DNA from 4 places in the Macrococcus equipercicus genome. Region 4 is predicted to be linked to each of the others. Evidence: riboswitches for the same ligand, from Rfam matches in the RefSeq annotation. Region 4 holds a riboswitch; each other region holds the start of a gene.
What was found. A riboswitch is a leader RNA that binds a small molecule or an ion and turns the genes downstream of it on or off. The one in region 4 is predicted to bind S-adenosylmethionine.
Positions count from the first base shown of each region.

Region 1: linked by a shared signal. The riboswitch ahead of KFV11_RS03140 (methionine ABC transporter ATP-binding protein) and the one ahead of KFV11_RS00620 (hypothetical protein) in region 4 are both predicted to bind S-adenosylmethionine.
Region 2: linked by a shared signal. The riboswitch ahead of mtnK (S-methyl-5-thioribose kinase) and the one ahead of KFV11_RS00620 (hypothetical protein) in region 4 are both predicted to bind S-adenosylmethionine.
Region 3: linked by a shared signal. The riboswitch ahead of KFV11_RS10155 (M20 family metallopeptidase) and the one ahead of KFV11_RS00620 (hypothetical protein) in region 4 are both predicted to bind S-adenosylmethionine.

Region 1 covers NZ_CP073809.1:594,075-600,218, forward strand. Annotated here, with positions in the region: gene KFV11_RS03115 (thioredoxin family protein) at 1-309, opposite strand, end outside; gene KFV11_RS03120 (Spx/MgsR family RNA polymerase-binding regulatory protein) at 448-801, shown strand; gene gcvH (glycine cleavage system protein GcvH) at 827-1,246, shown strand; gene KFV11_RS03130 (toprim domain-containing protein) at 1,318-1,701, shown strand; gene KFV11_RS03135 (thioredoxin family protein) at 1,661-1,963, shown strand; SAM riboswitch class I at 2,004-2,105, shown strand; gene KFV11_RS03140 (methionine ABC transporter ATP-binding protein) at 2,174-3,199, shown strand; gene KFV11_RS03145 (methionine ABC transporter permease) at 3,192-3,890, shown strand; gene KFV11_RS03150 (MetQ/NlpA family ABC transporter substrate-binding protein) at 3,916-4,746, shown strand; gene sufC (Fe-S cluster assembly ATPase SufC) at 5,014-5,793, shown strand; gene sufD (Fe-S cluster assembly protein SufD) at 5,824-6,144, shown strand, end outside.
Region 2 covers NZ_CP073809.1:327,458-333,601, reverse strand. Annotated here, with positions in the region: gene mtnA (S-methyl-5-thioribose-1-phosphate isomerase) at 1-891, opposite strand, end outside; gene mtnK (S-methyl-5-thioribose kinase) at 888-2,090, opposite strand; SAM riboswitch class I at 2,170-2,273, opposite strand; gene KFV11_RS01815 (class I SAM-dependent methyltransferase) at 2,358-3,107, opposite strand; gene KFV11_RS01810 (S66 family peptidase) at 3,126-4,151, opposite strand; gene KFV11_RS01805 (DNA-3-methyladenine glycosylase I) at 4,169-4,735, opposite strand; gene KFV11_RS01800 (ABC transporter permease) at 4,701-5,612, opposite strand; gene KFV11_RS01795 (ABC transporter permease subunit) at 5,609-6,144, opposite strand, start outside.
Region 3 covers NZ_CP073809.1:1,906,870-1,913,013, forward strand. Annotated here, with positions in the region: gene ldmS (L-aspartate--L-methionine ligase LdmS) at 1-412, opposite strand, end outside; gene KFV11_RS10155 (M20 family metallopeptidase) at 417-1,616, opposite strand; SAM riboswitch class I at 1,692-1,790, opposite strand; gene KFV11_RS10160 (sensor histidine kinase) at 1,866-3,518, opposite strand; gene KFV11_RS10165 (response regulator transcription factor) at 3,515-4,183, opposite strand; gene KFV11_RS10170 (GrpB family protein) at 4,281-4,823, opposite strand; partial or broken gene KFV11_RS10175 (methyltransferase domain-containing protein) at 4,996-5,541, shown strand; gene KFV11_RS10180 (PLP-dependent cysteine synthase family protein) at 5,587-6,144, shown strand, end outside.
Region 4 covers NZ_CP073809.1:120,232-126,375, forward strand. Annotated here, with positions in the region: gene KFV11_RS00605 (metallophosphoesterase) at 1-620, shown strand, start outside; gene KFV11_RS00610 (ABC transporter ATP-binding protein) at 822-2,576, opposite strand; gene KFV11_RS00615 (FMN-dependent NADH-azoreductase) at 2,783-3,418, shown strand; SAM riboswitch class I at 3,474-3,573, shown strand; gene KFV11_RS00620 (hypothetical protein) at 3,648-3,950, shown strand; gene kynA (tryptophan 2,3-dioxygenase) at 4,161-5,003, opposite strand; gene kynB (arylformamidase) at 5,000-5,632, opposite strand; gene kynU (kynureninase) at 5,632-6,144, opposite strand, start outside.

The DNA.
Region 1 (6,144 bases), 470 kb from region 4:
TTCCTGAAGGAATGCTTTCACTTCTTCAGGTGTTTTTGTATTCGCTGAATGCAGGTGCGCTGTTTTTTTGCCGTTTTCAAAAATCAACAGGCTTGGAATGCCCATGACGTCATTTTCAGTCGCAGCTTCCGGCACTTGGTCACGATTAATCTTGTACCATGTAATATCGTGATATTCATCAACAATAGGGTCAATCCAGTTATCCATCTTCGCGCAGTCAGGGCACCAGTCCGCAAAAAATTTAACAATCATCTGTTCGTCCTGATTAATAATTTCCTCAAATTCTGCATACTGACTTATTGTTCTCATTGTAAAGCTCCTCTACTTATTTTATTATATTATATACCATTCTGTCCTAAAGGTTAAACGGTGTGCCTTTAATAAGTTAATTGTCGTCTTGAATAAATATTGATACTATTGAAATATAACTACAGATGGAGGTTCAATATGATTAAATTTTTCCAGATTCCTAACTGCTCGACATGTAAGAAAGCGGCTCAGTTTTTAACAGATAATGGTGTGAGTTATGAGCCGATCAATCTTAAAGAACATACGCCGACTACCGGGGAATTCACGCAGATCATCCAGCAGACAGGGGTAGACATCGATAAACTGTTTAATCGTCAGGGGACTAAGTTCCGTGAACTGAACTTAAAGGACAGACTAGCTCACCTGAGTCATGCAGAAAAGCTGGATCTTCTTGCATCTGACGGGATGCTCGTCAAACGACCGCTTGCTGTCAATGACGGTAAAATCACTTTAGGTTTTAAAGAAGCAGATTACCGCGATACATGGTTATAAAAAAGATTGAATAAAGATTTATGCTATGTCATTATTAATATATAAACTTAGAGGAGGGATTTTTGTGGCATCATTAGAAGGCTTAAAATTTTCCAAAGATCATGAATGGGTAAAAACTGAAGGAACTGTTAATACGATAGGGATTACTGATTTCGCACAATCAGAATTAGGGGATATCGTATTCGTCGAACTTCCGGAAGTAGGCGATGACATCACTGCAGGTCAGCCGTTTGGCAGCGTGGAATCTGTGAAGACAGTTTCTGAGTTATACGCTCCAATCAGCGGTAAAGTCGTTGAAGTGAACAGCGCTCTTGAGAACAGCCCGGAATTCGTCAATGAATCTCCTTACGACAATGCATGGATGGTTAAAGTTGAAGCATCTAACGAAGATGAATTCAATGAACTGTTAGACCAAGCGCAATATGATGAAATGATAAATGCATAAATGCTATAATTTCCTTGATAATACTGTTATCAGGGAATTTTTTTATAATCGCATATGAGAAGGTGATGAATGTGGCTGTGATGAGTAAAGTCATCGTTGTTGAAGGTAAATCCGACAAGAAGAAGTTGCAGGAAGTCTTATCTGAACCGGTACATATTATTTGCACGAACGGGACGATGGGGGTTTCTAAGCTCGACGCTATGCTTGAGGAGCTCATTGGCCATAAAGTCTATATTATGACTGATGCGGATAAAGCGGGCAAGACAATCCGCAGCTGGTTCAAGCGGCATTTAAGCGAAAGCCGGCATATATATATTGACCCGAAGTATTGCGAAGTAGGAAGGTGTCCTAACGATTATTTAGCAAAAGTGCTGATCAGGCACGAATTTGAAGTGAAAGATGGGAATGTAGCAAATGAGCATCAAGCAGTATTTGCCTGGCAGTCCGCCTGGTGAGACGTATATTATTTTCGGTTATACGCCGTTATGCGGTACATGCAAAGTTGCTGAACGTATGGTAGACGTACTAGCCGAACTGACGAAACTTCATGTTATTAAACAGGATGTGAACTATGTCCCGGCATTAGTACAGGATTATCAAGTGATGAGCGTACCGGTCCTGTTTGTCGTTAAAGCCGACGAAGTGGCCGCAACAGTCTTTAAATTTGAATCTGTGACAAATTTATATGAAATCGTTAATAAAGCATTGACGGAATAAAAATCATAGTCTATGATTAGAAAATAATTTAATAATGTAACTCTTATCAAGAGAGGTGGAGGGATGTGCCCTTTGAAGCCCGGCAACCGTCGTCAGACATGGTGCCAATTCACATAAAGCTTATGGCTTTAGAAGATGAGAGACGATATATTCACGCGTCTTTCTCTTAACATGGGAAAGACGCTTTATTCGTTTAAAGGAGGTAAGTAAGTGATTACACTGCAATCTGTTGTAAAGCAATTTGCAACGAAGAAAGGAACATTGACTGCTGTAGATAACGTTAATCTTCAGATTAGTGAAGGCGAGATATACGGTGTCATCGGATTTTCAGGTGCTGGTAAAAGTACTTTAATCCGAATGTTCAATGGACTTGAAAAACCTACAAGCGGCGATGTCATCGTCGGTGGCGACAATATTGCACAGCTTGGCATTAAAGACTTACGTAAAAAAAGGCAGAAAATCGGCATGATTTTCCAGCATTTTAATCTGCTCTGGTCACGGACTGTCTTTGACAATATCGCTTTCCCACTTGAAATCGCAGGTGTAGCTAAAGCAGAACGGGAACAAAGAGTGAATGAGTTAATCCGTATGGTCGGATTAACCGGCAGAGAGAAAGCATTTCCTTCTCAACTGTCTGGTGGCCAAAAACAGCGTGTCGGCATCGCCCGCGCCCTGGCTAATGACCCGACTGTCTTACTGTGTGACGAAGCGACAAGTGCCCTTGATCCACAGACGACCGATGAAATTTTAGAACTTCTTGTAGCTATTAATAAAAAAATAGGGCTGACCATCATTTTGATTACGCATGAAATGCATGTCATCCGCAAAATCTGTCATAAAGTCGCAGTGATGGAAAACGGCCGTGTCGTTGAAGAAGGACCTGTGCTCACGGTCTTTGGAAATCCGCAGTCAGCCGTGACGCAGCGTTTTGTCAAAGATGACCTGAAAGATGAGGAAGTAGAAACGTCAATCAATGAAATCTTTGAGTCCTACCCGACGGGAACAATCTTAAGATTGAAATTCATTGGTTCAACGACCGGACAGCCGATCATCTCGAAAATGATCCGCAAGTTCAATCTTGATATGAATGTGTTAGCTGGTCATGTCAGTCATACACAGAACGGTGCTGTCGGTCACTTGATTGTCCATGTTCCAGCACTTAACGAACGCACAGATGAGATGTTCAGAGAACTTGAACAGCATGGTGTGAAAGCGGAGGTGGAACGACATGGATAACAGCAGTATCGTACAGATTTTACAGGACATGTTCAGCTTCAAGAATGTGGTCTGGCCGGATGTCTGGACAGCAGTCTATGAGACGTTATTCATGACAATTGTTTCTACATTCTTCACGTTTTTCCTGGGTCTTATCATCGGAACCATTTTATTTCTGACTTCTAGAAGCAAGTCGAGCGGTGCACGCGCTGTCTACAGAATTACGGCGTTCTTAGTCAATCTGTTCCGGGCAGTACCATTCATCATTTTGATCATTCTGCTGATTCCGTTCACCAACATACTGATGCATACCATCAGCGGTGTGAAAGGAGCGCTGCCGGCTTTAATCATCGGTGCTGCACCATTCTATGCCCGCCTTGTTGAAATCGGCATGAAGGAAATTGATAAAGGCGTCATCGAAGCAGCAGAAGCAATGGGTGCTACACGCTGGACCTTGATCACTAAAGTGCTGCTGAGAGAGTCAATGCCGGCACTTGTGTCAGGAATTACAGTAACAGCAATCGCGCTGGTCGGTTCTACAGCAATCGCCGGTGTCATCGGTGCCGGCGGACTTGGTAACTTAGCTTATCTTGTCGGCTTCACCCGCAGTCAGAACGACGTCATTTTAGTAGCAACTGTTTTAATTCTTATCATTGTGTTTGCAATACAGTTTATCGGTGACACAATTACGAGACGCATCGATAAACGATAATAATAAAATATAAGGGAGATTTACAATGAAAAAATTATTAGCTTTCGTCATCACCGTTTTATTTGCAGTAGTTTTAACAGCATGTGGTTCATCTGACAGCAAAGATTCAAGCAGTGCTAAAGGCGACAAAACAATCACAGTCGGTGCATCACCTGCACCTCACGCTGAAATTTTAGAGCAGGCAAAACCCATCCTTAAAAAAGAAGGCTACACATTAAAAATTAAAACAATCAACGACTATACAACACCGAACCGTCTGTTATCTGAAGGCGACATCGATGCTAACTACTTCCAGCATACACCATACTTAGATACAGAGAAAAAATCTAAAGGCTACAAAATCGAGTCAGCAGGTAACGTTCACATCGAACCGATGGCTGTCTACTCTAAAAAATATAAATCTTTAGAAGATCTGCCAAAAGGCGCTACCGTGTTTGTCTCTAATAACCCTGCAGAAGAAGGACGCTTCTTATCATTCTTCACTAAAGCTGGATTAATCGAGCTTAAACCTGGTACAGATCCAATCCAAGCGACATTCAAAGATATTAAAACAAACAAAAAGAACATTCAGTTCAACAATAAGCAGGCAGCTGAATTCCTGGCTAAAACTTATCAAAACAACGAAGGCGATGCAGTTATCATTAATGCGAACGTGGCGTTAGCTAACAAAATCAATCCGGTTAAAGATTCTATCGTTATCGAAGACAAAAAATCTCCATACGCTAACTTGATTGCCGTACAACAAGGTCATAAAAACGATGCTAAAATTAAAGCATTAGTTAAAGCATTGCAATCACCACAAATCGTTAAATATATTAAAGATCACTATGATGGTGCAGTTATCCCTGCAAAATAATATGATTTAACTTGAACAGCCCTCTATCTTTTATAGATAGGGGGCTGTTCTTTTAACGATAATCCCATATGCTGCGTCATCAATCATTTTCAATAAAGTGCGTGTTATTCTCAATGACGTAAAAAATCTATATCAATTAATTTAATATAGGCGCTATTTACGTTATAATGATTACTGTGAGTCAATACAACTGTCTTTGACCGTAGATTAAAATTATTATAAGCTAATAGAGATGAAAATTTTTATATATATCTGGAGGGAATACACATGGCATCAGTTTTAGAAATTAAAGATTTACACGTTTCAATCGAAAATAAAGAAATCTTAAAAGGTGTGAATCTGACAATCAAGCAGGGAGAAATCCATGCGATCATGGGACCGAACGGTACTGGTAAATCTACTTTATCATCTGCTATTATGGGTCACCCGAAATACGAAGTGACACAAGGCGAAGTATTATTAGACGGTGAAAATGTACTTGAGATGGAAGTAGACGAAAGAGCCCAGGCAGGTCTTTTCCTTGCGATGCAGTATCCATCAGAGATCTCCGGTGTGACTAACGCAGACTTCTTACGTTCAGCGATTAACTCACGCCGCGAAGAAGGTCAGGAAATCAACTTGATGCAGTTCATCAAAAAATTAGATAAACAGATGGAATTCCTTGAGATGGACCTTGATATGGCACAGCGTTACTTAAATGAAGGTTTCTCAGGCGGCGAAAAGAAACGTAACGAGATTCTTCAGTTAATGATGCTTGAACCAAAATTCGCTATTCTGGATGAAATCGACTCAGGGCTTGATATCGATGCACTTAAAGTCGTTTCTAAAGGAATCAATGAGATGCGCGGAGAAAACTTCGGCTGTCTGATTATTACTCACTACCAGCGTCTACTCAATTACATCACACCCGACTATGTGCATGTCATGATGCAGGGCCGCGTTGTGAAATCAGGTGGAGAAGAGTTAGCACAACGTCTTGAAGCTGAAGGTTATGACTGGATCAAACAAGAATTAAATATCGAAGACGAAACTGTTAGTGCTGAATAATATCTGATTATACACGAGGAGGATTTTGCAATGAGTCAAACGTTTGACGTGAATCCTGGGATTATCCAGGAATTTTCACAATCAAAAAATGAGCCTTCATGGATGACAGCTGTCCGTGAAGATGCATTCAACCGATTAAATACTATTGAAATGCCAAAACCCGATAAAACGAAGTTAGATAAATGGAATTTTCATTCTGTTAAGCATACAGTGATTGATAGTGACACTTATGCATCAGTTGAAGCACTGCCTGCTTCCGTGAAGCAAGTGCTGGATATTGAGTCGATTGATAACTTGTACGTTCAGCATAACAATACACCGGCTCTTCTGAAAGTGAGTCCGGAACTTGAA
Region 2 (6,144 bases), 210 kb from region 4:
GATGCTGAGTGCCTGCTCATTGAACGTGGTCACTTCTACGCTCTGCCGTTCTTCAATCGGGATACGACTGCCGTCAGCGAGAGAAATATCAAACGACGGGGTCGGCGCAGCGACGTAAAACGGCACATTGTAGTAGTTCGCACAGATGGCGAGCGGCATCGTGCCGATTTTGTTCACTGTATCACCGTTAGCCGCAATGCGGTCACAGCCGACAATGACTGCATCAATCTTCCCCTGCTGCATGAGTGTCGCAGCTGTGGAGTCCGTGATAGTTGTCACATCGATGCCCGCCTGACTGAGTTCGTAGGCAGTGAGTGCACCCTGCAGTCTTGGTCTCGTCTCGTCAGAGTAAACTTTAATGTTCCAGCCGCGCTCATGTGCGAGATACATCGGCGCTGTCGCTGTACCGTATGCGGCTGTCGCCAGTGCACCGGGATTGCAGTGTGTGAGCAGGGTTACGCCGTCATGCAGCACTTCAAGCAGATGTTCACCGATGCGGCGGTTAATCTCCGCATCTTCTTTAAAAATGTCGTGAGCCGCCTGCTCCAGACGCTGAATCGTTTCTGCCGGATTGTCACTCACGAGCGGCTTCAGCCGGTTCAATGCCCACATTAAATTTACCGCAGTCGGCCGTGTATGCCAGAGGCGGTCAATGACATTCTCCATATAGTCCGTAAAGTGCGCGTCACCTGCAAACTGACGCGCTCCAATGACAGCACCGTATGCAGCTGTCATACCGATAGCGGGTGCACCGCGGACGATCATCTCTTCTATTGCCCGGGCAATCGTTTCGTAATCCGTGTAATCACGGTACACTGTCGCATGCGGCAGCTTCGTCTGATCGAGCAAAGTCAGCACGCCGTCGTTGTAGCTTAATGCATTGATGTTCATGCGACCTGCACCTCATAATCGTTATAAATGGAGAAGAGCGATGGATAGACTCTCGCTTCTTCTGGATACTGCACTAAAAATTTCGCGAACTTCAGCAGCTGCACTTCTTTCTGCAGACGGACGTCAGCAGAAAGTGATGTGATGTCACTGACTTTTGCGAGACCGACGATGCGTCTGATGATTTCCAGGCCTGCGATGACGTGTGCATCCCGTTCTATTTCTCTTATGTAACTTGCAAACACTTTCTCCTGCTTCAGTGAGACGTCACGCGTTTTATCTTTCAGAAGTTTGAGCGCACGACTTTTGAAATAGGCCTGCACTTCATTGATGACTGTCTCGATATAATGCGCCTGCGTTAAATCATGCTGTGCTTCGGCATGTGCATAGGCGAAGAAGAGGTGCGCAATGACATTGCCGACATCATAACCCGCCGGCCCGAAGAAGCCGAACTCCGGATCGATGACTTTTGTGCTGTCGCGATTTACAAACACTGACCCTGTATGCAGGTCGCCGTGGATCAGCGCTTCTGCTTTGTTCATAAACTTCAGCTTCGCCTGCGCCACTGCGACTTTCAGTTCTTCGTCGTCGTACAGCAATGACTGAACAAACGGCGCAAGCGTCTCGGACACTTCGTTACGGTGATTGTTATCATAGAACGGCTCTGTATAGACGAGGTCTTCTGATATTTCGCATAGTTCCGGGTTGATCATCTCCTGCTGCAGTGCTTTCTTTTCTTTCGGGTGAAGGACAAAGTCTGATGTATTAATCAATGTCTCTGCAAGGTAGCGTCCTAAGTCTTCCCCGAGGTTCGGAAATGAATCGCCGGTGTTCAGCGCACTGCGCAGTATTTTATGGTCGGCTAAGTCCTCCATAATGACGCATTTCATCGTCTCGTCTACTAAATAGACGGTCGGCGTTAAATCCGGCACGAATGAACCGTGAACTTCCAGCAGCTTCCCTTCGCGTATCGTGCGGTCGGTCGACAGTACAAATTCATCCGAAATACGTGCTGTACGGCCGGAATGTTTGACGATGACGGACTGCCCTTTACTGTCTTCAACACGGAAGACGTAGTTCAAATTACCGTCACCGATTTCCGTCGCAATGAGCTCGTCGCTACCGAAAAATTCGGTTTTATGGCGCACATAAGCTTTGACCGCTTCCTCATCCATTAGAAAATACTCTTCAAACTGACTCATTTCTTCACCTCATCTATTTTTTTGCAACAAAAAAAGACGTTTTCCCTGTCTCACAGAAAAACGTCGCCTTTAGTATCTCTACTTATCTTTCAGTACATGCGTACTGTAGGATTTGGCACCTTGTCCGTGTCGGCAGGTTGCTGGACTTCATCGGGCCTATCCCTCAGTCACTCTTGATAAGTTATTTAATTGGTTGATAGATAGAATCTTACAGCATAGTGAAAATTCCGTCAATTGCTTTTTTTCAGAAAGCTATAAATATTATGATTAAATATAGCCGTAATAGCAGCGAGTCACATTCGGCACCTTCACTTTTCCGTCTTCAGCAAACTCATGAAACATCTTAGTGAGTGCCTGCTCGAAAGCCGGATAATTCTCGTGGGAAGGCTCTAAAGAATAGCTTGCCGAGACACAGCGGCCGACAAATTTCTTCAGCGTGTAATCAAGCGGATAGTCAAATTCAAACAGTTCAAAGTCACCTTCAAAGAAATCGCTGATGACTCCTTCTCCGCTGTCTTCACCCCCGCTGAATCCCTTGAAATCCGGGCAATGCTGCTTGAACACAGCATGCGTCTTCTTATTGATTGGTGCTTCTTCTATACGCGAGTTCCAGATGAGACAGACCGGACCATTGCCTGCTAAAATACGCTGACATTCTTTTTTGAAGTGATGTACTTCAAACCAATGGAACGACTGAGCCGCCGTAATCATATCGACGCTGTTGTCGTCAAGCTCTGTGTGCTCCGCAGGGCGCTCGCTGATGGACAGCTGACCGCACATCAGACCATCTCTCAGTTCATTGGCCATCGCCTGGTTCGGTTCAATCGCAATGACATGACAGCCGAGGTCGAGCAGCTTCTCCGTGAACTTCCCGGTGCCCGCTCCGATATCCGCGATAACCGTCTGTTCAGTGATTATAAACCGGTCTTTCATAAAGGCAAGCAGCGCATCTGGATAAGACGGTCTGCCCAGTTCGTATATTTCTGCTTTATTAGTAAACAGTTCGGTGTTATCCACATCTGTAACCCCCTGACGCTAAATAAAACGCTGTGTAAAATGTCCCTTCCCTTGTTCCATGTCTATCATACCATACGCCCCGTTAATGATCGTCATCTGCGGCGGCTTATGGCCGAAATCCACATCGTAAAGCACAGGAACATTTAACGTTGTCGCCATCTCCCGGTAAACGTCCTCATACTGATAGCTCTCTTTTATTTTCGGTTTGCCGACCCGGCTGAAGATGATACCGGCGCAGTCTTTAAACCAGCCGGCATACATCATCTGGACAAGTGACCGTTTGAAATCGACTGTGTCGAGCTCGCTGTCATCGATATACCATACAATGGATTCATTATTAGTATGATTCTTCTTGAATGCTTCAATATCGCCGTATTCCGTGCCGATAAGATGGCGGAAGCAGTCGATACAGCCGCCGAGCATTCTTCCCTCCATATGCATGCCTGACACTTTCTCACCTGCTGCATCGAAGCCTTTCCATTCCGTCTGTTCAGACAGCTTAAAGACCATGGACGTCGGATTTTCATGATCCCATTCTTCCTGATATAGTTTGGATGACACCTGCTCGACCGAGTCGCCGGATTTCGTATTTAATACTTGCAGCCACTTCGCCGTCACTTCATCCATCGCTTCACCGCGCAGGTCGACGATATTCGCCATATGGGCTGTCGCAATGCCTGTCTTCAGCGTAATCGGCAGCATGACGGTTGAAATATCTGAGTAGCCGGTCAGCCATTTGGGCTTCAGCTTGCTGAAATCAAGATGTTCCAGCATCTCCACCGCAAGATGACCACCCCACGGCGGCATGATGATGTCCACTTCATCGTCGTTCATCATCGCTATCAAACCTTCAGCCCGCTCTTCACCGGAACAGGCCCGCGCATTCTCCTGCCCCCATATCTCCGCTTTCTTCTTAATCTTGAAACCACGCTCTTCCATCCGTGCAAATGTATTTTTAAACAATGTTTCTGTCTCGCGGTAGATGCCGTTTGAGACCGGTGTCACACCGATCACATAATCCGGCTTCATTTCAGGGTATTTCATCGTCATCATCCTTTTTATCATAATCGATCCTGAATCATGCCAATAGCACTTAAGTATGAATAACTGACGACCGGGCCGATAAACTTGAAGCCGCGCTTTTTCAGGTCCCTGCTCACCGCTTCAGAGAGTTCATCCTTCACCGGGACATCTGCTTCCCGTTCGTAATAGCGGACGACAGGCTCGTCTACAAACGCCCATATATAGTCTGAGAAAGAGCCGAATTCCTGCTGCACTTTCTGAAAGGCCCGCGCATTGGTCACGACGCTTTCAACTTTTGCCCGGTGCTTAATCATATCCGGTATGTCCAGAATCGTATTAAGTGTATTATCATCATATTTCACTATTTCAGCGACCTCAAACCCACTAAATGCAATTTGCATCGTTTTTCTTTTCTTCAGCACCGTCAGCCATGACAAACCGGCCTGAAATCCTTCTAGAATCAGCAGCTCAAATAACAGCCGGTCAGCAAAGACCGGCCTCCCCCATTCCGTGTCGTAATATTCGGTCAGCAAAGGATGTGCATCTGCCCAGCTGAAACGTGTCATAAATTCACCTGTTTTCTTCAGAATTTTCCAGTGCTTCACTCAGCAGCTGGAATGCAAGCAGCAGCATAACAACAAAACAGAGCGGAACAACAAATGTCCACCATGAACTATATAACTCTCTCATATGATAGCCGAGCAGAGAGGACAGCTCTCTGACAGCTGGTTTTGTCGGTGGAGAAGGACAACCCGGTCCAAAGCAGACGTCCGTCCCGCCAAAAAATATCGCTAAAAATGAAATGTGAGCCATGACCATAATAGATTGATAAACCAGCCGCGTAAAGATAATCAGCAGCCGTGATTTAATATTCGGTAATACATGATGCCACAGTAGTCTTATCTTCCCTGCGCCGAGGACAAAAGCTGAATCAATGAAATCGCGTTTCAACAGTTGCCTGATTTCATCTCGAATCACGATTAACGTTGTCGGCAGCAGCACAAGTGCCAGCACGACTGTTGTATAAATTACGCGTGTAGTTCTACTGTACACAAAACCATCCAGTGTCTCGACGACTACCGGCTCAAGCAGAATATAAGCAATAATTGCCTGGGGAATAAAGTAATAGGATGTTAAGACTGCATCAGTCACGAAGTCAAAAATTCCTTTCTTAAAACTCAGCCACGCACCGGCAATAAGAGCCAGCAAAAAACAAAAAAGTGCAATACCAATCACAAATAGTAGCGTGATACGCAGACCGGCCAGCGCTTCAAAAAATATATGATAACCATCAGCATCTGTGCCAAACCAAACATCTCTGCCCGGTGCAATCGGGCTTCCAGCTTTGATGTCACCAGCCGCCGTCTTCAAATAAAAGGTCTGCGGCACTTGTCTGTTCAATACATCGAAGTAGATAACACTAATCGCAAAAGGAATAACGATAAAAACAAGAGACAGCAGCAGTTTCATGTGCTTCTTCATAACGATACTCCAGTGAATCTTTCAATAAAGAATTTCAAGCCTATGAACATCATATAAAGCGGGATGAACATAAGGATAAGCACTGTCAGTATAATTTCAGGCTGATGATAAGTATAAAGAAAAGACGTCGCTCCAAAAATTCCGAATAGAATCTCCATGACAAACAGACTGGATAATGTCATCCATACTACTTGTCTGAAGTTAATATAATAAATAGAAGCGATATTAGGCATAATATGCTTAATAAGAATTTCAGTCTCTGATAAGCCTTTCCCTTTAGCCGTCATGACATAACTTTCACTGCGTTCCTCTTCGATAGCCTGATCGAGAATTTTGTAGAACTGAACAAAGGGAACGATCGACAGCAGCACAGCCGGCAGCAGTATAATGTCTTTATCGACAGTTGAGGCAACATCAATAACCAATAGACCTGTGTGTTTATAAGTAAGGATGACTAATAAGATAACAATCGGCATAATGAAAATATCCGGCAGGTAACCAAGTACTCTAACAATCCTCGTCATCAGCCAGT
Region 3 (6,144 bases), 350 kb from region 4:
CTAGACGCATCTTGTTGTTCAGTGCGATGAACGTCGCACGGTCTACATATGACGTCTCAGAATTCACATATTCTGCTTCATGGGTATATTGAAAGAAAATCTTTTCTCCGTTGTTCTCTGCTTCTCTGAGCCGCGCATTATAAGAAGCTTCATCCGTATAACTGCGGAAGTTCTCCGGCATAGCGATACCGGCTGCTTCAAATAAGGCGCGTGATTTGTCGCCGACTGCTGCTTCGTGGACAATGACCGGCATATCAGCGATCAGCAGTTCACGGGCTGTCAGCATATTGGATTGATGTCCTTCAGTCGTCAGCCATGGATTTTTGCCGAACGACGGGCGGGACGTAAAAACTACATGATCACCATATAGTTTGTGTAGTGTCAGCGGTAGTTTCGCAGCGAAATTGTTCATTAATTTACCCCTTCAGATGTTGATGCAGCTCCTTGATTTCGTCAAGGACAGCTGGTTGTGTGATTAGCTCAACTGCCATTGTCGCCATTATACGGGCACCCTGCAGCAGCGCGCGGTCGCCTTCAGCACTTGCTGCGGCCTGCTCAAATTCATACGTATGCCCGATCAATGTGGACGGACCGATCTTAAGGTGCGGGTGAATCGTCGGAATGACATGGCTCACATTTCCCGTGTCCGTAGACCCAAAGCCAAAGTCATCGTGCTGAATCACTTCGCCGTGAAGCGCAGCATGCCGTTCAAACAGATCGTCCAGACGGTCATTCACTATAAATTCATCGACACCGTTTTGAATATGATTCAGTCTGTACTGACCACCGGCCATCTCCGCGGCACCTGCTGCGATGCGTTCCACTTTCTCTGTCAGCCCGTTTAAATCACGACGGCTGAGCGCGCGCGTATAAAATCTTGCTTTCGTATAATCCGGTACAATATTGGCACTTGCGCCACCATTTAATATAATACCATGAACTTTGTCTTTTGGTTTAATATGTTGTCGCAATTGTCCGACACCATTGAAAAAGCTGATCATCATGTCGAGCGCGTTGACGCCGTTGAAGGCATTCTCTGAGGCATGGGCACTTCTGCCGAAAAACTCGACTTCAAATACATCGACGGCAAGCGTCGGCACTGTGCGGTATGATTCATGTCCCGGATGGACCATGAGCGCGACGTCACAGTCATCAAACAGGCCGGCTTTGACATAAGTCGCTTTCGCGCTGCCGTTCACGCCGCCTTCTTCTGCCGGTGTGCCGAATACTTTGATGACGCCGCCGATGTCATCGATCACGGTCTTCAGTGCCAAAGCGGCAAGGACACTGCTCGTGCCGATAATGTTATGGCCGCATGCGTGTCCAAGGTCAGGCAGCGCATCATATTCCGCTAAAAACGCGATGACCGGCCCTTGCTGCGCCGCTTTATAAGTCGCGATGAAGCCGGTCGGATGGCCTGCGATGTCACGGACAACGTCAAATCCGTTTCTTTCCAGCAGCTCTGACAGCTGCTCCTGCGCGAAGTACTCTTCGTTGCCGAGCTCCGGCCGTGCATGGATGGCATGGCTGATTTTAATAATGTCGTCTTCATGTGCTGCGATATAGCGGGTGATGCTTTCTGTATAGGCGATTGCTGCCGTTGAATTAGTTGTCATGGTTTCATTTCCTTCCTGTTCCACTCATTCAAGAAAACAAAAGAGGCATCCCTGTCAGATAAGGAATGCCTCTTCTTCTTATCTTCCAGCTGCTGCTGGTAGGAATTAGCACCTTGCCGTAAGGTAGGTTGCTGGACGTCATTGGGCCGTTCCCTCGATCCGTCTTGATAAGTGATTGAATTGTTATTGAACACTATACAATTGTTTGCTGGAAACGTCAACCTATTATTGACTGAAAATTCATTTATTTCATGTCTCATTAAGCGGCAGATAAATTCTGAACTGCGTCCCTGCGACCGAACTCTCGACTTCTATCCGGCCGTTATGGCTGCGGACAATCTGCTGCGCAACCGCGAGACCGAGGCCGGAGCCGTTAGTGTCAGCGGTCGTATTCGTCCCTCGATAATAATGGTTGAATATATAAGGCAGTTCTTCTTTGTTGATGCCGCTGCCGTTGTCCGCAATCGTGATGACCAGCGCATCGTCCACTACTGTCGTGTTGAGCCAGACGTCAACATTATCGTTATGTACGAAGGCATTCGATATAATGTTGAGCAGCACCCGCTTCATCCGTTCGCGGTCAATCAACACGACTACATCCGTCTGATTGACATAGCGCAAGTTCGGCTGATTGTAGTTATCGACAAACTGATTGATATAAGGCACGATAGGCGTTGCTTCCTTATTGAATTCCAGCACATCGCTTTTCAGCTCGTAAGTCATGTTCAAGTCTTTGATCAACGTATCGATGTAGAGCGCTTTATCTTCAATGATCTCGGCAAATCGCTGCCGTTCCTCGCCCGTGATCTCGATGTCGCTTGTCAGCAGTTTGCTGTAGCCGTAAATCGAGCTGAGCGGCGTCTTCAAGTCATGACTGATTCCTGCGATCCATTCCTCACGCAGCTTGCCGATCCGCTTCTGATACGCTTCATCCATCCGGAGTTTCGTCGTCAGCTCTTTAATCGATTCATCGACAGACGTATACATGCGGTACTTTCGGCGCAGACGGCCACGCCGATATACTTTGTCGTTCTCCGGCACTACATAAGTCCCGCTCTGCAGCTGCTTCACCCAGTCGATAAAATGGACGAGCGGCCGTGTCAGCCGGTAGCCGAGAATCAGCGCAAGCGTCAGTATGATACCGAATACGAGGACGGAAAAGCCGAGGTACCACAGCAGGAAATTCTTTATGTCCGACATAAAGGCCTGATCTTTGAACACGCCGTTCTCGTCAAAGATGATCTGCTTGTCGAGCACGCTCGGATTTTTCTGGACGAACAAGTAGTAGCGGCCGTCGCGCATCGTCTCCCGGATATTGTAGTCATTGAAGTTATCCCCGTTTAAATCCTGGAACCACGCCTTCTCAATAAGCTTCGTCGAGAAATCACCATGGATCTTCTTCAGCTCCGCCGCTCGTGAACTCTGCATGAATAAACCGAGCTCATGCTGATTCATATAGCGCTTCAGCTTGTCGTCCTGCCTTAAGTCAAACAGCTCCGCCGCCTTGACGATCGGCTTCCGGCTGATTAAAACCGCCTGGCGGTCAGGTGTCAGCGACCATGTCGTTATATCTTGAATATAATACCAGTACAGCCCGTGCAGCTGTTCATTGTTCTGGTTGAAGACTTTTAGTGTCCTGCCGTTCTCATCTCTAATAAGCAGCATGCTGTCATTCTTCTTCAGTGCATCCCGGAGCGGCTGCTTGATGGAGATGCCGCCCTTCGTGTTGATCAGTGACTGCATCGTTGACGTCGACTCAGTCGTGAGGTCACCGGTGAGCAGCGTGCCGTCCCAGCGGATGGTCAAATAAATGAAGAGCGCGATGACAGCGATATTGATCAATACATATAATAATAGGAAATAATTGATGAAACGCCATGTGAATTTCCGTCCGATGCTCATTCTTCAATGCCTACTTTTAAAATATAGCCGACACTGCGGATGGTCAGCAGCCGCTTCGGTTCACTCGGATTGTCCTCGAGCTTCTCTCTCAGCTTTCTGACATGGACCATTACTGTGTTCTCATCGACGAAGCGATTTTCCCACACTGCCTCGTAAATCTCTTCTTTCGTCAGCACCCTGTTCTGGTTTTCGTACAAATACTGCATCAGTAAATACTGCTTGCCGGACAGGTGATACGTCCTGCCGTCCACAATCAGCTCTGCTTTCCGCTCATCAAAGAAAAACGCAACATTCCGGTAATCGCGTACATAACGCTGGGCATTCGCTTTGACGCGTGCCGCTAAAATAAGCGGGTTAAAAGGTTTTGTAATATAATCATCTGCGCCTGTAGCGAAGCCTTTCAGCTTGTCGTCGTCAGTGACATTCGCTGAGACATAGAGGATCGGTGCCTTCGAGAAGCTTCTGATCTGCTCAGCAAGCTTATACCCTGAGCCGTCCGGCAGATTGATGTCCAGTATATACGTGTCATGGTGAACGGCCAGCCGGTCTTCCGCTTCCTTGCAGTTCAGCGCGATATTTACTGGCTCAAAGCCTTCTTTCAGCAGAATGAAACGAATCATTTCAGCAATCTCAATCTCATCTTCAATTATCAGGACGCTTGTCATCCTCTCACCTCTTTGCCATTTGTTATAGCATTAAACATGACCGGATTCAATAGCGTCCCTTAATTTTTAAGGAAAATTTAAGAAAAAAGCCCGGCTCTCACGAAATCAGTTCTTTCGGCAGCAACGAATGATTGTTATACCAGGACAATGCTTTCTGCTCCATCACCAGGACGAAACTATTCTTCCCTTCGATATAGGACGCGATATCAAACGGATAGCGCTGTGCAAGCTCGAACTTCAGGGCTTGATAGCGTTCCATCTCACCGCGGAACGTCCGCAAGTAGTCACGGAACGCCAGATGCCGCACGATATTGGCATCTCCTTTTTGGTACACATGAACGTGATGCGTCCGGTTGTCACCGCCTTTTTGGAAATAGCGGCGGCCCGGTATGCCGTTCTCACCGTGCACCGTGTAGCCGAGCGCTGTGAGACAGTCGGTCAAGTCATCGACCGCCGCAAGATCTTTGACGACCGGCATGATATCGATGACCGGTTTCGCGGCCAGCCCCGGCACAGCTGTCGAACCGATATGATGGATGGCCACAAGCTGGTCTTTGAACACGTCGCGGAGCTTCCGTGCTTCTTCAATGTAGAGATGCTGCCATATGCTGTCATAAGGCTCCACTATGACTCTTCTCATCTAACTCCCTCCTTAGAAATCATAATAATCAGACTTCTCTGTTGGAAGTATTATAGTATGATGCCGGCATTTTCACAAATCATTTCATTGTCACTACAAGACATTCATGGTATTATTAATCCCGAGTTAATCAGTAGGAAAAAGAAGAGGTGGCATAATGGCTTTATCTTTTATGGATATTTTTGAGGAATGGGCTGTGAATTATGACGAGGCAGTGAGCGGTCATAATCCAGAGTACAAAGATGTGTTCGAGAACTACACGTTTATGCTGAAGGAAGCAGCAAAGCGCGCTGAAGGACGGACGATTGAATTCGGTCCCGGTACCGGCAATTTGACGCTGCTGCTCCTGAACAAAGGACTGGAAGTGACCGCATACGAACCAAGCCCTGAGATGGCGGCAATCGGCGAGCAGAAGACCGGCCTGTCATTCAAGACAGGTGACTTCCTGCATTTTGCTGCGACCGAAGCCGATACGATCATCAGTTCGTTCGCCTTCCATCATCTGACGGACACGGAAAAGTCAGCAGCCATCAAACAGTACGGCACACTGCTCAATGACGGCGGCCGCATCGTCATCCTTGATACGATGTTCAACAGCCGGGACGAGAAACAGCACATCATCCGCCATTACGAGGCGCTCGGCCATCATCATCTGGTCGAGGATTTGAACCGCGAATACTATCCATTGAAAGAGACAATCATGGCCATCGCAAAGCAGCACGGCTTCAACTTTGAGTCGGTGCAGCTGAACAACTTCGCTCATCTGACGGTCCTCACTAAAAAGACATATCACAAGCCTGCTGACTTAACCGGCGGCACACCGCTTGTCGAACTGACAGCATTTGAGCTGCCGGCAGGTGTGCGCCTGTTCGCAAAGCTTGAGATGTATAATCTCGGCGGCTCCGTGAAAGACCGGCTCGGCCGTCATTTGATCGACGAGGCTGTGCGCCGCGGTGACATTAGCACCGGTGAAGTTGTAGAGGCGACTGCCGGCAATACAGGCATCGGCCTCGCTCTCGCCTGCCTCGCGCACGGCTTGAAACTCCGCCTCTATGTTCCTGAGAAATTCAGTATTGAGAAGCAGGCGATCATGCGGGCGCTCGGCGCAGAGCTGATCATGACCGCGACTGCTGACGGTATGCTCGGCGCCCGTGCAGCAGCCGCGGCAGACGCAAAGAGGACCGGCGCCTACTATACGAATCAGTTTGAATCGTCAGCTAATCCCGCAAGTTATGATAAACTGGCAAATGAACTGACCGCTGAACTCGGTGAGGTCGCGATGATTGTTGCCGGTGCAGGCAGCGGCGGGACGTTCACCGGT
Region 4 (6,144 bases):
TGGATGTGCTGTTCGTACCTGGCAACCATGACTACTGGCAAAGTGAAGACGAGCTCAATACATTAGCCGTCCATGATTATTTCAAGCAGCTGCCGGAATGTCTGATTGAGCGGCCTTATATTATCAATGATCAATGGGCGGTAGTCGGTCATAGCGGCTGGTACAATTATAGTTATGCGGACACGCGTTTTGCTGAGGCTAAGCTTGCTGCAGGGAAGTTTAAAGGAAGCACTTGGCAGGACAAACTGTATATAGATTGGAAGGCGCCGGATAAAATAGTGTCCAGAGCATTTGCGGAAACAGTGCGGCGAGATATCGAACAAATGGGTGACCGGCATATTATTTTGATGACGCATATGGTGACAGACAAGAAATTTACTGTGCCGCTGCCTCATAGAATCTTTGATTTTTATAATGCTTACATTGGAACATCTGACTTTGATGACATTTATAACAAGTACGCTGTTAAATACAGCATTATGGGTCATGTCCACTTCCGAAAAACACTAGTTGAGCGGGGTATTACTTACATTTGTGCGTGTCTCGGCTATACAAGACAGTGGCGGTCTGATGATTTACAACAAGAAGTAGCGAATGCGTTGTATGTCATTGAAATTTAAGGAAGTGAAATGGAACCAGTCATGCGCGCTTATCACTGCACATACATTATCGGTTTCGCATTATGTTTTCTGAAAACGTAGGCTATGACTTGTTGACAGAAATCATTAACTTCAATATTGAAGATAAAAAAGATTGTAAAACATTCTGGAGAAAATAAGAGCATTCCTAAACAATAGGAATGCTCTTATTATTTGAAAATGTTAATGGTCAAACTGCTGTTCCGTGAAAACTCGGTACATATCATGTGAGGCAATGAGCTGTTGATGTGTGCCGCTGCCTGTTAAATGACCGTTATCAATAAAATAGATGTTGTCGGAATTAATAATCGTTGACAGCCGGTGCGCAATGACCAGCACTGTTCTTCCCTGCATCAATTCAGTCAAAGCATCCTGCACATACTTTTCGCTTCTTGCATCCAGGCTTGCCGTCGCCTCATCCAGCATTAAAATTTTGGGGTTGCGCAGAAATGCTCGAGCGATGCTGATCCGCTGCTTCTGACCGCCTGATAACTTAATACCGCGTTCACCGACCTCTGTCTCCAGTCCGTCTTCCAGCTCATCGATGAATTCTTTAGCGTATGAACGTTCAATGGCTTGTTCAATATCCGCTTCCTTGTATTCGCCCGGACGCGAACCGTATAAAATATTGTCGCGAATCGTACCAGATGTAATAGCGCTTTCCTGGGCGACAAAACCGATATTGTCACGCAGCACGTTCATAGGAATATCTTTAATATTGACACCATCTATTTCAATAGCGCCGCTGTCGACCTCGTAATAACGTTCAATTAAAGAAAAAATAGTTGATTTACCGCTGCCGCTCGGTCCGACAAAAGCAACCGTCTGATTGCGGTCGGCATCAAATGTAATATTAGTAAGCACCGGTGTACCGTCAGTATAACTGAAACTTACTTGATCAAAATGCAGTGCACCGAATTCGAGGGGTTCATGATGTGTCCCGGTATTCGGTTCCTCCTCATGTTTTAAAATATCAGCAATCCGTTCAGTAGCACCGAGTGCTTTGTTGTACTCATTGAAAAACAAACCGAACGTCGTTAGCGGCATAATGATTTGAAATAAGTAAAGCAGGAAAGCGACGAGTTTACCGATCGTTAAAGTACCGTCCGCTACACGGATACCGCCGTAACCAATAATCAATAAAATCATAAGCATCATAACCGTCGACATTAAAGGGGATAAGTAAGCGTTAATTTTAGCTTCCTGCATCCCGAAATGATAGAGATTTTGAATGCCGCGACGTGCTTTAAGCCGTTCCTCGTCTTCTCCATTAAACGACTTCATTAATCTTACTTCGCTCAAAGTTTCCTGTAGATTTCCCGAGAAATCTGCTGTTTCGTTTTGCAGTGACCTTGATACTTTCGTCATTTGTCTGCCTAATGGAATAATGACCGCAATAGCGAGAGGGACTGCGATGAACATTAAGAGCGACATTTTCCAGTCAAGTATGAAAAGAACGATGACTGAGCCGACAATAGTTAGTATACCGCTGATGACAGACGGAAAGTGTCGTGTGATTAAATCTTTTAGAACAGAAGTGTCATTAACGATACGGCTGACAGATTCACCGCTTTTTGTCATGTCAAAATAGCTGACGGGCAACCTTAAAAATTTATCCCATATTAATTCACGCAGCCCTTTAATGATGCTTTGGCCGACGTTTGCTAATACATAGTTCGAAATGCCGGTAAAGACGGCACTGAGCAGGAAGACAAAGACGATTAATAGGATCAACTGTGTCGTAACAGAGTCTGCATCAAATCCGTCGATAAACCGCTGAGTCAACATCGGTACAACGAGTGAACTGAAAGTCCCTATTAAAGTCAGTACGATGCCTAATATAAATAACCCTCTTTTAATCCCTGACCGTTTTAATAACTGATAAAAATCTGAAAACGTTGCGGACGGTCTTTCTCTTACTCTTTTTTCACGCGCCATATTATTCCTCCGTTAGTCCTTATATTCATGTGATTAATTGATTCTTACTTTAATCAGCCTGTAAATTGATGTCAAATCATTAGAATGACGTGAAAAGTAATGTTTTACACTTTTAATCAAATTACAAATTTTAGACTTGCATCAGTAATTTAAATTGGTATAATAAATATATCAAATATAATAAATATATAAAGGCGGTTAATACTATGACTCAAGTTTTATACATTACAGCACATCCAAACGATGCAGCTATTTCATTCTCTATGGCAGCTGGTCAATCATTCATCGACAGCTACAAAGCAGCTAATCCAGATCATGAAGTCGTTCACATCGACTTGTACAATACATTCATCCCGTTAATCGACAGCGACGTTTTCTCCGGCTGGGGTAAATTACAGTCTGGTGAAGAGTTCACAAAATTATCTGAGACTGAACAGCAGAAAGTCAATCGTTTAAATGAATTAAGCGATCAGTTTGCTGCTGCTGACAAATATGTCTTTGTGACACCATTCTGGAACTTCTCATTCCCAGCAATAATGAAAGCATATATCGATGCAGTCGCAGTCGCAGGCAAAGCATTCAAATATACAGCTGAAGGCCCAGTCGGCTTATTAACTGACAAAAAAGCACTGCACATTCAAGCACGCGGTGGTTATTATTCAGAAGGCCCAGCAGCTGAACTTGAATTTGGCAACCGTTACTTAAAACAGATCATGAACTTTACAGGTGTGCCGTCATATGAAGAACTGATTATTGAAGGCCATAACGCAAATCCTGACAAGGCAGAAGAAATCAAAGCGGATGGTATTGAACGCGGCGAAGCATTAGGTAAAACATTCTAATACTACACAAATAGAAGGTAGTATGATACAATCACTTTACAAATTAATAGCTCGTATCTTATTCAGAGCAGGTGGAGGGATTTGGCCCTATGAAACCTCAGCAGCAGGCTTATGCACTGTGCTAATTCCAACAAGTATATCTTGAAAGATAAGAAGATTCTCTAATAGCTCTTCTTGATTTTAAGATGAGCTATTTTTTTGTGACTAAAAATAACCAGGTGGCAAAAAGATGAGAACAAGAGCAGATATTTTAGCGGATTTAGAACTAGTGGAAAACTATAAACCAGTCAATTATAGCAGTTCAATGATGAAGACAGCAGATAGAAACCGTCTCGAGCGAGAACTAGAAGAAGTCGAAAAGAGTGAGCGTAAGATGGACTTCTACCGCCTCAACCAGGTGGAGAGGGCAGCACGTCAAAAAGCAGTAGAGGCTATTGCAGCACAGGATATAATTAACGATAAAGAACTGAAGCTGGAACTGGATGGCTATACAATAGCGATTAAAATCTATAAAACGAAACAGCACGGCTAAATAGGAAAAGATTTAACGTGAAAATTGTCGAGAAGTGGCCTTCAAACCACATTTGAAGGCCAAAATTCTATAAAATCTGTGGAAATTAATGAGAAGTGGCCTTCAAACCACATTTGAAGGCCAAAATTCTATAAAATCCGTGAAAATTGTCGAGAAGTGGCCTTCAAACCACATTTGAAGGCCACTTTTTTAATAAAATAAGATTTTTCATTACAGTTCAGTTCGCAGCTGCCATAGTTCAGGAAAGAAGTATTGATCAAGCACTTTCTTCAAATAATTGACTCCTTGCGAACCACCGGTACCGACTTTAAATCCAATGATGCGTTCTACGGTTTTCATATGTCTGAACCGCCACTGCTGAAATAAATCTTCTATATCGACAAGTTCTTCGGCAAGTTCATACAACTGCCAGTATTTTTCGCTGTTTCTATAGACTTCTTTCCAAGCTTCTTTCACGCTGTCGTTCGCTGTATGAGTAATAGCGGGATCTTTTTCAAGGACATCAGCATCGATATTAAATCCAGCACGATGCAAGGCATGAATCGCCGCATCATAAAGGCTCGGTGTATTGTAGGCTTCAAGCAGCTGCGCATGAATTTCCGGTTCATGTGAATAAATCTTCAGTATATAATCTGTCTTATAGCCGAGATAAAATTCAATCACCCGGTTCTGATAGGACTGGAAGCCTGAAGAATGGCCCAGCTTATCACGGAACTCTAAATATTCGCTTGGCGTCAATGTAGAGAGCACATCCCACACATTTTTGATCTGCTGCTGAATTTGTGACACACGTGCAAGTTTCTTGAATGCTTCGCCGAACTGATCGTGCTGAATGTTATGGACGGCAGCTGTCAGTTCATGAATCAGCTGCTTCATCCATATTTCACTGACGTGATGGACAGTGATAAACAGCATTTCATCATGATGACCGCTAAGCGGATGGTGACTGGCAAGCAATGTTTCCAGACCGAGATAACTGCTGTATGTCATGTCTTTCCTGAAATCTGTATGAATGTTCGGCTCATCTTCAAATACTTGATGCTGCTTGGTCATGACACCACTCCTTTTGGTCGGATGACTGCACGGACAGGACTGCCATCAGCGTCTTTTAAAGCAAGAGGCAGGGCGATCAATTCATAGTTGCCGGGCGTGACGTTGTCCAGCATAACATTTTCAAGAATATATATATCATGCTCATAAAGCGCATGATGACCTTCTAAAGCTTTACTTGAAATATCATCAACTGAAGGTGTATCGACACCGATGAGTTTAACACCGAGGGAATTCAAATATTCAGCCCCGTCCCGAGTGACACCAGGAACATTTTCCGGGAAATGTTCCGGATTGTTAGGAAGTGATGTTTTGATCAATACACGTTCCACTCGTTCAGTCAGCTGTGATTGAAGGGCTGCTGCTGAAATGGCATCATAGCCACTCAAGTCAATGACGGTGCAGTCACCGATATAACGGTTGATGTCTAAGTCAAGAATTCGTCGGCCGGCTGTATCATAATGAAAAGGTGCATCGACGTGTGTTCCTATATGAGTGCTCGTTGTAATGCGGCCGATGTTCACAGAACCGGAATTGGCCTTTGTCACTGTTGTCTCATAAATAAAAGGCTGGTCTTCTGGCCAGTGGGCGATATGATTCGTCAGCGGCTGCGAGATATCAATCCAGCTCATTATGCGACGACCTCTCTTTCATTTTCGAATTCCTTATATTTCTCCTCAGTCATAATCGTCTTGATAATCATCACTGCATCATACAGTTCCGTAAAAGTATTATATAAAGCAACAGGGGACATTCTAATACCTTTTGGTGCACGGAAATCAGGGATTACACCTGCTGCTTTCATTGCTTTTGTAATACGTGCTGCTTCCTCATGCTCAATATAAAGATGGCCGCCGCGCATATTATGGTCAAGTGGTGTAGTAATAACAAAGCCGAACGGCACTAAATGTTCAGTCACAAGCTCTATCAATAAATCGGTCATAAGCAGAGACTTAGCATGTACGGCATCAATTCCTGCTTCAGTCATCATTTCAAGTGCGCCGATCAGCGGTGCGGCACTCAGCATATGAGGCGTGCCGATCTGATAGGCGCTGGCGTCAATTGCTTTCTCGAAAACATGCTCCATATCAAACTGCTTGTTCTTATCAGAACCGAACCAGCCCGCAAGGCCCGGTGCATGGTT